3 regions of the Streptomyces sp. NPDC054765 genome follow, and region 2 is predicted to be linked to each of the others. Evidence: riboswitches for the same ligand, from Rfam matches in the RefSeq annotation. Region 2 holds a riboswitch; each other region holds the start of a gene.
The links. Region 2 has a riboswitch for cobalamin ahead of metE (5-methyltetrahydropteroyltriglutamate--homocysteine S-methyltransferase). Riboswitches for the same ligand answer to the same signal wherever they lie in the genome.

Region 1: another riboswitch for cobalamin. It lies ahead of ACWGJY_RS14720 (HoxN/HupN/NixA family nickel/cobalt transporter); the one in region 2 lies ahead of metE (5-methyltetrahydropteroyltriglutamate--homocysteine S-methyltransferase).
Region 3: another riboswitch for cobalamin. It lies ahead of ACWGJY_RS25045 (cobalamin biosynthesis protein); the one in region 2 lies ahead of metE (5-methyltetrahydropteroyltriglutamate--homocysteine S-methyltransferase).

Annotation. Positions count from the first base shown of each region.
Region 1 covers NZ_JBSHBP010000018.1:119,946-124,329, reverse strand. Annotated here, with positions in the region: gene ACWGJY_RS14735 (hypothetical protein) at 1-309, opposite strand, end outside; gene ACWGJY_RS14730 (MarR family winged helix-turn-helix transcriptional regulator) at 429-1,133, shown strand; gene ACWGJY_RS14725 (alpha/beta fold hydrolase) at 1,130-1,978, shown strand; cobalamin riboswitch at 2,163-2,376, shown strand; gene ACWGJY_RS14720 (HoxN/HupN/NixA family nickel/cobalt transporter) at 2,408-3,580, shown strand; gene ACWGJY_RS14715 (VOC family protein) at 3,649-4,149, opposite strand.
Region 2 covers NZ_JBSHBP010000057.1:8,990-13,373, reverse strand. Annotated here, with positions in the region: gene ACWGJY_RS28670 (Cmx/CmrA family chloramphenicol efflux MFS transporter) at 238-1,416, opposite strand; cobalamin riboswitch at 2,011-2,238, shown strand; gene metE (5-methyltetrahydropteroyltriglutamate--homocysteine S-methyltransferase) at 2,403-4,384, shown strand, end outside.
Region 3 covers NZ_JBSHBP010000043.1:38,206-42,589, forward strand. Annotated here, with positions in the region: gene ACWGJY_RS25040 (cobyric acid synthase) at 64-1,668, opposite strand; gene ACWGJY_RS25045 (cobalamin biosynthesis protein) at 1,802-2,797, opposite strand; cobalamin riboswitch at 2,961-3,109, opposite strand; gene ACWGJY_RS25050 (hypothetical protein) at 3,315-3,758, shown strand; gene ACWGJY_RS25055 (caspase family protein) at 3,764-4,384, shown strand, end outside.

The DNA of each region.
Region 1 (4,384 bases), on a different contig from region 2:
GACCGCCTTCAGCTTCCGGTCGCGGCCCGGCAGCGTCGCACCGAGCAGTACGGCATCCCCGAAGTCCGCGGCCATTCGCACATATGCGGCGGTACGCAGCGCCGGGCCGTCCGGAGCCAGCACCAGCGCCAGCCCGCTCACCGCATCCCGCCAGGCCAGCGGTCGCAGCGAGGTACGGGTCGCCGGCGCGGTCCGCCCTGCGCCGTCGACCAGCCCCGAGGGCCGGGCCAGCAGATCGGGCACCGCCGCCACCGCCACTCCGTACACGGCCGTGGCCACCCCGACCGCACGCAACAGACCGACCTTCATCCGCCCTCCGCCTTCCTCGTCCACCGGCCGCGCGGGCCGGCTCCTGCCCACCCGCCTCATCAACTCCTTTCCGCGGCAACCCCCTTCCCAAACGACATCACCGATGCCATCATGACATCATGAGTGTCATCGGGGGGGGAGTCGAGGGGGAAACGGGCATGCACATCGACACGCACATGGACACGCACATGGACACGCACATGGACATGCACACCGAGGCGGCCACCGAAGGCACCGGCGGCGGGGAACCGACGCCCGCCGAAGACCTGTTGTACGGCGTCATCCGACGCCTGTGGCCACTGCACCGCACGATCATCCGCGTGGTGGAGCGCGAGCTGACGGGCACGGGCATGACCGCCGGCGAACACGCCCTGCTCGATGCCCTGCGCACCCAAGGCCCGCAGACCGTCCCGCAGTTGGCGCGCGCGATGGGGCTCGACCGGCAGCCGGTGCAGCGCTGGGTGAACCACGCCGCGGAGCTGGGCCTGGTCGTGACGGCCCCGAATCCCGCGCACCGCCGCTCGTCCCTGATCCGGCTCACCACCCAAGGCACGGCGGCAATACGCGGGATCAAGGAGTTCGAGACGTCCGAGCTGCGACAGCGGCTGGCCGATCTGCCCGCCGAGGACCTCCGTACCGCAGCGCATGTACTGGACCGGCTCGGCGAGGAATTCCGGCACCTGGCGAACGGCTCACGCATCCCCCCGGAGGAAGCCGACAGTAACGGCAGTCGCGGCAGTTACGGCAGCAGCGGCAATAGCGACGACAATGGCATCACACCCAGTTCATCGCATCCGGCACACAAAGGACGGCCCGCAAGATGACCCGAGGAATCACCGCCTGGTCCGAGATCGACAACGGGATCGTGCCGATCTACGACGGCGAGCTGTTCTACGAGACGGCCGGCTCGGGCCCCGCGGTGGTGCTGCTCCACGGCGGCATGCTCGACCAGCACATGTGGGACGAGCAGTTCGCCTGGCTGGTCAACTCCGGCCTGCGCGCGATCCGTTACGATTTCCGCGGCCATGGCCTGTCCTCCACCGTGGCCGGGGACCACGCCCACCACGATGACCTGTGCGCCCTGCTCGACGCGCTCGATGTCCCCGCCGCCGTCCTCGTCGGCCTCTCCCATGGTGCGCGGGTCGCACTCGACACTGCCATAGCCCGCCCCGACCGGGTGACCGCTCTCGCACTCGCCTCCCCCGGGATCAGCGGCCGCGCCTTCACCGACCCCTTTCTGCTGGAGCACATCAAGGCGCAGGTGGCGGCGATCGGCGCACCGGACGGCGCGGAACGGTATGTCGAGCACTTCCTGCGGATGTGGGTGGACGGACCGCATCGCGAACCGGCCGCGGTGCACCCGGGATTCCGTGAGCGGATGCGTGCCTCGGCCGAGGCCAATGTGGAGGTGCATGCCGATGGCGGGGGCGCCGGCATGCCCCTTGAGGTCGGCGCCGCCGACCACCTCGGCGAGATCCGGGTGCCGACGGTCGTGTTCGACGGTGACCTCGACAGCAGCGACATCTCCACCAACGCCCATGCGATAGCGCTGACCGTCCCCGGCGCCCGGAGAGTCCGGATACCGGGCGCGGCCCACATGGTCAATCTGGAGAACACCGCACTCTTCGACCACGAACTCCACGCCTTCCTCTCATCCCTGGACTACTGACCCACCGCGCATCACGGCACAGGGACCACGGCCCCAGGAACGACCGCGGCGGCCACGGCCACCCGGGGCAGAACGGGCCGCCGCACGCCAAGTGCTCCCGCACACCCCACGGACAAACCGCATGGACAACCGCATGGACGAACCGCACGGACAAACCCCACGGGCCTCACCCCTCCGGCCGCAGTTAGAGTGAACGGGCCGTGGTGTTCGGGAAGCCGGTGACGGACCTTGTGGTCCCAGACCGGAGCGGCCCTCGCCACTGTGATCGGGGAGTTTCCACCCCTTCCGCGGGCGCACGGCGCGCCTGCGGCGCCACTGACCGCAGCCCGCGGCCGGGAAGGCGGGGGCGGACGCGGGTACCCGTAAGCCAGGAGACCGGCCACGGCATCTCACGAACTGATCCACGAGGTGCTGGAGCGTGACCGCCGGATGGCCCTGCCCACCGATACCCGTAACACCCCTGCTCCCGCCGCTTTTCGCTGGCGCCGGCAGGACACCGTCCGCACCGCGGGCCTGATGGCCGTCATAGCCGGTCTGCATGTCGTCGCCTTCGGCGTGCTCTTCCTGCTCGTGGTGCCCCACCACTACACCGTGGGCAGCCAGGTCTTCGGCGTGGGGCTCGGCATCACCGCCTACACCCTCGGCATGCGGCACGCCTTCGACGCCGACCACATCGCCGCGATCGACAACACCACCCGCAAGCTGATGGCCGACGGCAAGCGACCGGTCTCGGTCGGTTTCTGGTTCGCCCTCGGCCACTCCAGCGTGGTCGTCGCGATGGCCGCCCTGGTGGTCGGCGGCGCCCAGCTCGCGGGCACGCTGCTCAACGACGAATCCCGTACCCACCAGATCCTGGGCACGGTCGGCACCACCATCTCCGGGACCTTTCTCTACCTCATCGCCGCCCTGAACCTGGTCGCGCTGACCGGGATCTGGCGGGTCTTCCGCGGTATGCGCAACGGCCACTTCGACGAGGCCGAGCTGGAGCAGCGCCTCGATGCGCGCGGCTTCATGAACCGCATCCTGGGCCGGTTCACCCGCTCGGTCTCCCGCCCCGGCCAGATGTTCCCGCTCGGCTTTCTCTTCGGGCTCGGCTTCGACACCGCGACCGAAGTGACCCTGATGGTGATGGCGGGCAGCGGCGCCGCGGCCGGCCTGCCCTGGTACGCGGTGCTGTGCCTGCCACTGCTCTTCGCCGCCGGAATGAGCCTGTTCGACACCCTCGACGGCACCTTCATGAATTTCGCCTACCAGTGGGCGTTCTCCAACCCGGTGCGCAAGGTCTACTACAACCTCACCATCACCGGCCTGTCGATCGCCGTCGCCTTCTTCATCGGCACGATCGAGCTGGTGACCGTGCTGCACGACAAGCTCGCCCTCAGCGACCCGTTGACCGGCTGGATTTCCGGCCTCGACCTGGGCAATGCCGGCTTCCTCATCGTCGGCCTGTTCGTGGTCGTGTGGGCCGCGGCGCTGGCGTACTGGCGGCTGGCCGGCGTCGAAAAGCGCTGGGCGGAGCGGGCGGAACGGGCCGATCGGACAGACCGGAGGAAGCAGGTGGAGCGAGCGGGGGCGGCGGATCCTGCCGCGTCGGACTCCTGAGACGCCTCCGCCCAGGAACCCCGTACGCACCCACCGCCCGCATCACCACCAGGACGGGGCCGGCCCGGTCAGGTGGCCGAACCGGCCGCCGCGCCCGTCACCAGATCCGGCCCCCAGCGCTCCAGCGCCGCCGCCAGATCGAGCGGCAGCAGCCGTTCCGGCTGGTCCGGGCCCGGCCAGTCCTCCCGCGGGACCCGCCACATCACCTCGAACTCATTGCCGTCCGGGTCCTTGGCGTACAGCGACTTGGCGACGAGGTGATCACTCGATCCCACCAGCGCGCCCCGCTCGACGAGCTGCGCATGTGCCGCGGCCAGTTCGCCGAGCGTGCCGGTCTCCCAGGCCAGGTGGTAGAGCCCGACCCGTCCGGCCTCCGGCCCCGGTGCGTCCGGCCCCACCGCGAACAGCGCCAGGTCATGATCATTGAGCGAGCCGGGAGCGCTGAGGAACGCGGTCCGCCCCGGCACTTCGACCCCCACCGTGAGTCCGAGGGCCTCGGTGTAGAACGCGACCGACCGCGCCACATCGCGGACGTAGAGCACCGCGTGGTTAAGACGTCGTACGGACATGGAGCCTGCTCTCCGATCTCCCGCAGCGGTACCGCAAGGCGCCGCCGCACCCTCCCCCGCTCTGATGTTCCTCCCCCACTCCATACCTGCCCAGAGTCCTTCGGCCGGTACACCGAGCTTTTCCGGCCCGACCGCCGAAGTCCGGGCAATGGTTCACTTGCGGCCGTCGCCGGCATACAGGCACGGCGATGCGCGACCGGGACCGGGAACGGGAACGGGAACTGTCCAGCTGATC
Region 2 (4,384 bases):
GGCATGCGGGGCGCCGGCATGCCCGGGGCGTCGGCATGCCCGGGGCACGCTGGCATCCGCGGCACCGGCGAGACGGCGAAGCGGACAGGCGGCCCGGCTCCGGCGCCGCCTTGTCCACCCTGGACCCGCAGCTGGTTCAGCCCGCCCGCCCGCCGGACGGGGTGTCGCAAGAGGGAACCCGGTGGAAGTCCGGGACTGCCTCCCCGCGGTGAGTGGGAACGACCGCGTTCGCATGCGTCACCGGAGCACCTCCGTACTCCGGTCGGCCGCAATCACACTGCGGAGGGGGAACGCGACGAGTAGCGCGACCAGGACGAGGAGTGCGCTGGCCCAGAGCGGCCCGAGGTTGCCTGCTGCGGTGCTGAGGGTGGTCGCGGCGATGAGGGGCCCCACGGCGGCTCCGACGTTGAGTGCCGCGGTCGCGTACGAGCCGGCCATGACGGGGGCTTCTGCTGCCTCGTAAAGGACCCGCGTGATCAAAGTGCTGCCCAGTGCGAACGAGAGGGCGCCTTGCACGAACACGAGGACGAGCAGCGCGGTCGGCCGGTCGGCCAGCACGGCCAAGGCCGGCCAGCCGATGAGCAGCAGGGGACCACCGACGGCGATGACCAGGCCGGGGCGCCGGTCGGACCACCTGCCGGCAAGGGTGACACCGGCGAGGGAACCGGCGCCGAAGAGCACCAGAACGAGGGAGATCCACAGTTCGCCCAGGCCGGCGGTGTGGGTCACGACGGGGGCGAGGAAAGTGAAGCTTGCGAAGGTTGCCGCATTCACCAGTGCGCCGAGCAACATGACGAGGATCAATCGCGGTTTGCGGAGTTGTGCGAGCTCCGATCGCAAGGACGGCGCGTCGGTCGTGAGCTTGTCCGCCCTGCGCGCCGGGATTGCTTTAATGATGCCGAGGGCAGCGGGAAGACAGAGGGCAGCGACGGCCCAGAAGCCGGCGCGCCATCCGAGGAGCGTGCCCAGTACTGATCCCCCTGGTACTCCGGCGATCGTGGCCACCGTAGTGCCGGACAGCAGCACCGCGAGTGCGCGTCCCTTCTTGTCGGGAGAGACAAGCGTCGCGGCAGTCGTCAAGGCCACGGCGAGGAATCCCGCGTTCGCGAGCGCCGCGACGACCCGCGTCGCGAACAGGATCGGGAAGCTCGAAGTGGCAGCTGCCACCGCATGGGCCGTCAGGAACACGACGACGAATCCGAGGAGGCTGTTCCGTTCCGGCCAGTTGCGGGCGAGCCCGGCCATGAGCGGGGCGCCGACGATCATCCCGATCGCGAAGGCTGAGGTGAGCGTGCCTGCTGCCCCGACGGTCACATCGAGATCTGAGGCGATGTCCGGCAACAGGCCGGCCAGCATGAATTCGGAAGTGCCCATAGCGAAGATCGCCACGGCAAGCATGTACAGCGGGAGCGGCATCGAGTGACTCCGAGGTGAGAGAAGCACGAGAAGAGACGTCTCGTCACCGCGGTCAGCACCCAAAGGCGCACTCGTCCGGCCGCAGACGCGGCGGGACGACAGAGCTACGAACTCAGTGGTTCAGGGGGCTGACGGCGTGACCGAAAACCCCCACCGTGGATGCCTCAGGGCTCGACATGCCCCGCACGCTACCCGACCGATGCCTGACGAAGCACGTCGGTATCACCGAACTGCCCGGCTGGGAGGGCTGCCCGCCATGCGCAACGATGCCGCCCGGATCCTCGACGGCCCCGCCTGCTTCAACCGGCCGGGCCCCAGGGTGGTCCGGGGCGCGCAGAAATTGGCACCCCTCCCCGCTTGATGGCCCTCGGCGCCCCTGCCAAGCCTCCGTACGGCCCGCCGAACCCCGTCGGCCGGACGGCGACTCCGACCCGATTTCCCGCCCTGGCGTCGCACAACTCGGCATCTCCACCCGGCACTCCGGGCACCTTGCTCAGCGTGCCCCACACCGGACGGGGCGGCGTGCCGTGTTTCCGGTGTCTCATCTCACGGTCCGGCATGTGAACAGAGGTGTCCGGCCCGGCGGCCACGTTCTACGCTGGCCGGGCAATTGGTTCGCCCCGTCCGCCAGACGGGCCGCGTCGTAAGAGGGAACCCGGTGGGAATCCGGGACTGCCCCGCAGCGGTGAGTGGGAACGACCGCCGTCATACGCACTGGATCCGGGAAGCGGATCCGGGAAGCGACGGCCAGTAGGTGCCCGCCGGAACACTCCGGCAGGCGCGCCCACGAGTCCGAAGACCTGCCCGTTGCCCGTGCACACCCATGTGTGGACGGATATCCCGGTGACCTCGAGGGCGGGTCGGCGTACATACCAGGCGGACACGTGCGTCGCAGACACACCGTGCTTCCGCCGGGTTCGTCACCCCTTCGCGTGCCTCGTTCCATCTCCGGGACTTCATGACACGTATTCGCGAAGGAGAGTTCCGTGACAGCGAAGTCCGCAGCCGCGGCAGCACGGGCCACCGTGTACGGCTACCCCCGCCAGGGACAGCACCGGGAACTGAAGAAGGCCATTGAGGGCTACTGGAAGGGCACGGTCACCGCCGACGCCCTGAAGGAGACCGCCCGCACCCTGCGCCGTACAAACTGGCAGCAACTGGCCGGCGCCGGCATCCACGAGGTGCCCACCGGTGACTTCTCGTACTACGACCACGTGCTGGACACCAGCGTCATGGTCGGCGCTGTCCCGGACCGCCACCGCGACGCCGTCGCAGCCGACGCCCTCGACGGCTACTTCGCCATGGCCCGCGGCACCCAGGACGTGGCGCCGCTGGAGATGACCAAGTGGTTCGACACCAACTACCACTACCTCGTCCCCGAACTGGGACCGGACACCGTCTTCACCGCCGACTCCACCAAGCAGGTCGCCGAGCTGACGGAAGCCTTCGCACTCGGCCTCACCACCCGGCCGGTGCTCGTCGGACCGGTCACCTACCTCCTGCTGGCGAAGCCCGCCCCGGGGGTGGCTGCCGACTTCGAGCCGCTGACGCTCCTGGACCGGCTGCTGCCGGTCTACGCCGAGGTCCTCGCCGACCTGCGCGCCGCCGGCGCCGAGTGGGTGCAGCTCGACGAGCCCGCCCTCGTCCAGGACCGCACCCCGGCCGAGCTGAACTCCGCCGCCCGCGCCTACCGCGACCTGGGTGCCCTCACCGACCGCCCGAAGCTGCTGGTCGCCTCGTACTTCGACCGGCTCGGCGACGCCCTGCCCGTCCTGGCCAAGGCCCCGGTGGACGGTCTCGCGCTCGACTTCACCGACACGGCCGCCGCCAACCTCGACGCCCTGGCCGCGGTCGGCGGCCTGCCGGGCAAGCGCCTGGTGGCAGGCGTGGTCAACGGCCGCAACATCTGGATCAACGACCTGGAGAAGTCGCTGTCCACCCTCGGCACCCTGCTCGGCCTCGCCGACCGGGTCGACGTGGCCGCCTCCTGCTCCTTCCTGCACGTCCCGCTGGACGCCACCGCCGAGCGCGACATCGACCCGCAGATCGCCCGCTGGCTCGCCTTCGCCAAACAGAAGACGGCCGAGCTGGTGACCCTGGCACGGGGTCTGTCGCAGGGCACCGACACCATCGCCGCCGAACTCGCCGCCAACCGCGCCGACCTGGCCTCCCGCGCGAACTCCGCCCTCACCCACGACCCGGCCGTGCGCGCCCGCACCACCGCCGTCACCGACGCCGACGGCCGCCGCTGCGCGCCGTACGCCGAGCGCACGACGGCCCAACGGGCCCACCTCGGGCTGCCACTGCTGCCCACCACCACCATCGGCTCCTTCCCCCAGACCAACGAACTGCGCACCGCCCGCGCCGACCTGCGCACGGGACGGACCGACACCGCCGGATACAACGACCGCATCGCGGCCGAGATCCGCGACGTCCTCGCCTTCCAGGAGAAGGCCGGCCTCGACGTCCTGGTGCACGGCGAGCCCGAACGCAACGACATGGTCCAGTACTTCGCCGAACAGCTCACCGGCTACCTGGCCACCCAGCACGGCTGGGTCCAGTCCTACGGCACCCGCTACGTCCGCCCGCCGGTCCTGGCCGGCGACATCTCCCGCCCCGAGCCGATGACGGTCCGCTGGACCTCCTACGCCCAGTCGCAAACCGACCGCCCCGTCAAGGGCATGCTCACCGGCCCCGTCACCATGCTCGCCTGGTCCTTCGTCCGCGACGACCAGCCACTCGCCGACACCGCCCGCCAGGTCGCCCTCGCCCTGCGCGACGAAGTGAACGACCTCGAAACCGCCGGCACCTCGGTCATCCAGGTCGACGAACCCGCCCTGCGCGAAACACTGCCGCTGCGCACCGCCGACCACGCCGCATATCTGGCCTGGGCCACCGAGGCGTTCCGCCTCACCACCAGCGGCGTACAGGACCGCACCCAGATCCACACCCACATGTGCTACGCCGA
Region 3 (4,384 bases), on a different contig from region 2:
ACCTCGTGGAGCTGCTGCGTTGCTCCCCGCGCTCGCGGGGGTGATGTCGTGCCTTCGGGGCCCTCATGGCGCCCCCGGAGGCACGAACGGCAGCCCCTCCGGTACCCCCTGCTCGATCAGCCGCAGCAGCGCGCCGGTGTCGGCGTGCTCCTCGATCAGATCGCCGAGCCGGTCCAGCTGCTCTTCGCGCAGGGCGGCGAAGCTGGTGCCGGGGGCGGGGACGAACGCCCGGCCCGCGTCCGCCGCGACCCGCCGCAGGAAGGCCCGCCGGAAGCCGTCGCTCTCCAGCGAACCGTGCCAGTGCGTGCCCCATACGGAGCCGGACCGGCACCCGTCCAGGCTGCGCCCTTGGCCGTCGGACATGAACGCCTCGTCCCCGCCGGTCACTTCGGCGACCCCGTGGTGGATCTCGTAGCCCGCCACCGGCTCGCCCAGTGCCTCGCCGACCGGCCGGGCCAAGGTCTTCTCCGCCGCGAACCGCACCCGTACGGGCAGCAGCCCCAGCCCGTCGACCGCGCCCGCCTTCGACTCGATGTCGTCCTCGATGCGCTCGCCCAGCATCTGGAAACCGCCGCAGATGCCCAGCACCGGGCGGCCCTCGGCGGCCCGCCGGGCGACCGCGTCCGCGAGCCCGCGCTCGCGCAGCCACTGCAGCGCCCGGACCGTGCCCCGGGTCCCCGGCAGCACCACCAGGTCCGCGTCGGCCAGCTCCTCGGCCCGGTCCACGAACCGCACCACCACACCCGGTTCCGCGGCCAGCGCATCCACGTCCGTGAAGTTCGACATCAGCGGTACGGCGGCGACCGCCACCCGCAGCACCTCGGCGCCGTGCGGCGGGGCCACCACGCTCTCGCGCACCGCGCCGCGCAGCGACACCCTCAGCCCGTCCTCCTCGTCGATGCCGAGCCCGTGGGAGAAGGGCAGCACACCGAGCGTTTGCCGCCCCGTGAGACCGCGCAGCATCTCCAGCCCCGGCTCCAGCAGCGACACATCGCCCCGGAACTTGTTGACCAGATAGCCCGCGAGAAGCGCCTGGTCCTCCTTGGACAGCAGCGCGGTGGTGCCGAAGAAGGAGGCGAACACACCGCCGCGGTCGATGTCGCCGACCACGACCACCGGGATCCGGGCGGCCCGTGCGAGGCCCATGTTCACGATGTCCGTACGCCGCAGATTGATCTCGGCGGGGCTGCCGGCGCCCTCACAGATCACTGCGTCGTACGTCCGCCGCAGCTCCTGGAGGCAGTCGGTGACCGTGCCGAGCAACTGCTCCCGGTGCCCCGCGTACTGCGTCTTCCCGGGGGACGGCCCCCCGGACCCCCCGAAGTACCCCCGGGCGCTGAGCTCGCCCACCGGCTTCCCCAGCAGCACCACCTGGCTGCTGCGGTCACTGCCCGGTTTGAGCAGGACGGGATTCATCAGCGCGGTCGGCTCCACCCGCGCCGCGGCGGCCTGCATCGCCTGGGCCCGCCCGATCTCCGCGCCCTCACGCGTGACGAACGAATTCAGCGACATGTTCTGCGCCTTGAACGGCGCCACCCGCACGCCCTGGCGGGCCAGCCAGCGGCAGATCCCCGCCGTCACCACGCTCTTGCCGGCGTCGGACGTCGTACCGGCCACCAACAGGCCACCGCCGACGGCCCCGCCTGATGCCTTCCACCGCCCGTTCACCGGGTCCTCCTCCTGCGCCGGGACCCCGGCCGTTGTGAGCCGTACGCGCCGCTGCCACCACGGCCCGGCGCGTCACCGCACCCGCCCGCCCCCCGAAGCGGGGCGGGCAGCGGGGAAAAAACGGTCTGCGGCGTCATGCCCGGCCCGCCTTGCGCCCCCGGGCCACCGCTGCCCGCACCGCGCCGGCCACCGGCCGCGCCGCCACCGTCGTCACCAGCGCCAGCACGCTCACCCGCCGCGAGAGCCGCACCGCCCGCTCGATGTCGGCCACCGCGACCGGCGGCGCCCCGTCGTTGAGCACCGGACGGTGTTCCACCCGCCCGCCGTACGCCAGCGTGCCGCCCAGCCGCACGCCCAGCGCGCCCGCGAACGACGCCTCCACCGGGCCCGCGTTGGGGCTGGGGTGCGCGCCGCCGTCCGCCTGCCAGGCCCGCAGCGCACCGCGCCGGCCGGGGCCCGCGAGCACGGTCAGCGCGGCGGTCAGCCGGGAGCCGGGCCAGCCGGCGACATCGTCAAGGCGGGCCGAGGCCCAGCCGAAACGGCGGTGGCGCGGCGACTTGTGCCCCACCATCGCGTCCAGGGTGTTCACCGCCCGGAACGCCACCAGGCCGGGCACCCCGCCCAGCGCGCCCCAGACCAGGGCGCCCACCACGGCGTCCGAGGTGTTCTCGGCGACCGACTCCACCACCGCGCGGGCCATCTGCGGCCCGTCCAGCGCCTGTGGATCGCGCCCGCACAGATGCGGCAGCCGCTCCCGTGCCACGTCCAGGTCACCCGCCGTCAGCGCACCGCCGACGGCCCGCGCCTCCCGGCCGAGCGAGGTGCCGCCCAGCACGGCCCAGACCGTCGCCGCGGTCAGCGCGATGTGGGCGCCGCCGCGCAGCGGAGCCGGGACGGCGGCCCGTACGGCGCGCTGCGCCAGCGCGGCACCGGCAGCGGCACCGCCGGCGCACAGCACGGCATGCACCGCCCCGTATCCGCGGTGATCGCGCCACAGCCGGCGCTCGACGGCGCCCGCGGCCCGGCCGAAGGCGGCCACCGGATGGCCGCGCCGTGGGTCCGCCGCGATCAGGTCGCCGAGAAAGCCGAGAGCCGCGCCGCACGCATATCCCGCGTGTTCGCCGCGCATCGGATCAGACCGCCGCTACGGCGTGTCCACCACGTCCTGCCCGGCCCGCGACGCCTCGAAGGGGCCCTGCGGCAGCGGGCAGTGGAACTCTTGAAAGGCGGCCGGGCATGGCGGTATGTCCTCACTCAGGGTCCGCGCCCTGGCTCGACGTGACGGCGACAAGAGTCTCCTGGCTCCCGGATCGGCGACTCCTCCGGCCTTCCAGTCCCTGCCTGCGCCGTCGGACGCAGGCGAGGCGGACCGTGGCCTTCGCTGGAGGAACGCTCCCCGGTGACAGTGGCGGGACCGCGCCGGATTCGCACCGGACTTCCTCAGCTGTCGCCGTATGGCCCGCGCAGTCCACCACGCCCCGCGAATGCCCGTCAACTCCCCCTTGACCTGCGACGCTGCCCTGTGGCACGGCCTGTGGTGCACGCCACAGCGTGGCAGCCGCGTCACAGACGGTTGCCCGCGCCCCTGATCCCGCGTCACTATCTGGTGCACGGCGGTGACGGGGCCGCCGGAAGGGGGCCGGGGGATGCCGCAGCGCGCTGACCGCCACGAGATCCGCATCAGGATCACGGGCACGAACAATCCTGACCAGGACATCGAGGACCTCAAGGCGTGGCTGGAGCGCGAGCCGTGGCTGGACCGGAGGCAGCACGACTGGGCGCTGCGGCCGCGGCCGGCGGACGAGGGCGACGACGGCCCCGGCGAGATGGCCGCCGGCGTCGACGATCTGATCCTGGTCATCGTCGGTGCGGTCGCCACCGAGATCACCAAGAGCCTGAGCATCGCCCTGCAGGAGTGGCTGCGACGACGCCGCGAGGAACGGGACACCGGCGAACGGCCCGCCGTCGCGGTCGGCGGCGGTGACGAGGACCTGCGCGCGCTCGGCGACGCGGGCCCGGACGCCCCGTCCCCCGAACACCCCGATCCCGGCAGTCCGGCGGACGGGAGCGGCAGCACCGCCGGGGACTGAGCCGGATGTCCGAATACGACGCACGGGGCAAGGGCAACCGGGCGCTGCTGATCTGTGTCGACGACTACCGCACCCTGCGCCCGCTCCCCGCGGTGAAGGACAACGCCCAGGCCCTGGAGCGGGCCCTGCTCGCCCCCGGCACCGATCTGTTCACCGAGGGCGAGGTCGTCATCTGCCGCCCCCAGGAGCCCTGGGAGGTGGAACAGGCGCTGGACACCGTCACCCAGGAGGCACGCGGGCTGCTGCTGGTGTACTTCTCCGGCCACGGGCGGGTGGGCCGCGACGGCGGCAATCTGCACCTCATGGTCGGTGCCTCGGAACGGCGTCACAAGACCGTCTCCTGGCAGGACATGGTGCTGTCCTATCTGGACAACGCGCGGGCCGACCGCATCGTGATCGTCCTGGAGTGCTGCTACGCCGGCAACGCGAGCGAGGCCTTCCACTCCTGCCGCAAGCCCACGTCGCTGCTGATGGCCGCGCAGCCCAACCGCCGTATCTTCAGCGGCGAGGAACCCGCCGGGGGCAGCGTCTTCACCCGTGCCGTGGCGCAGACCCTGGAGCGGGGCCTGCCCGGCAAGCGGTGCGTCACCTTCGAGGACCTCGTCCGGGAGCTGCGCGAGCGGCTG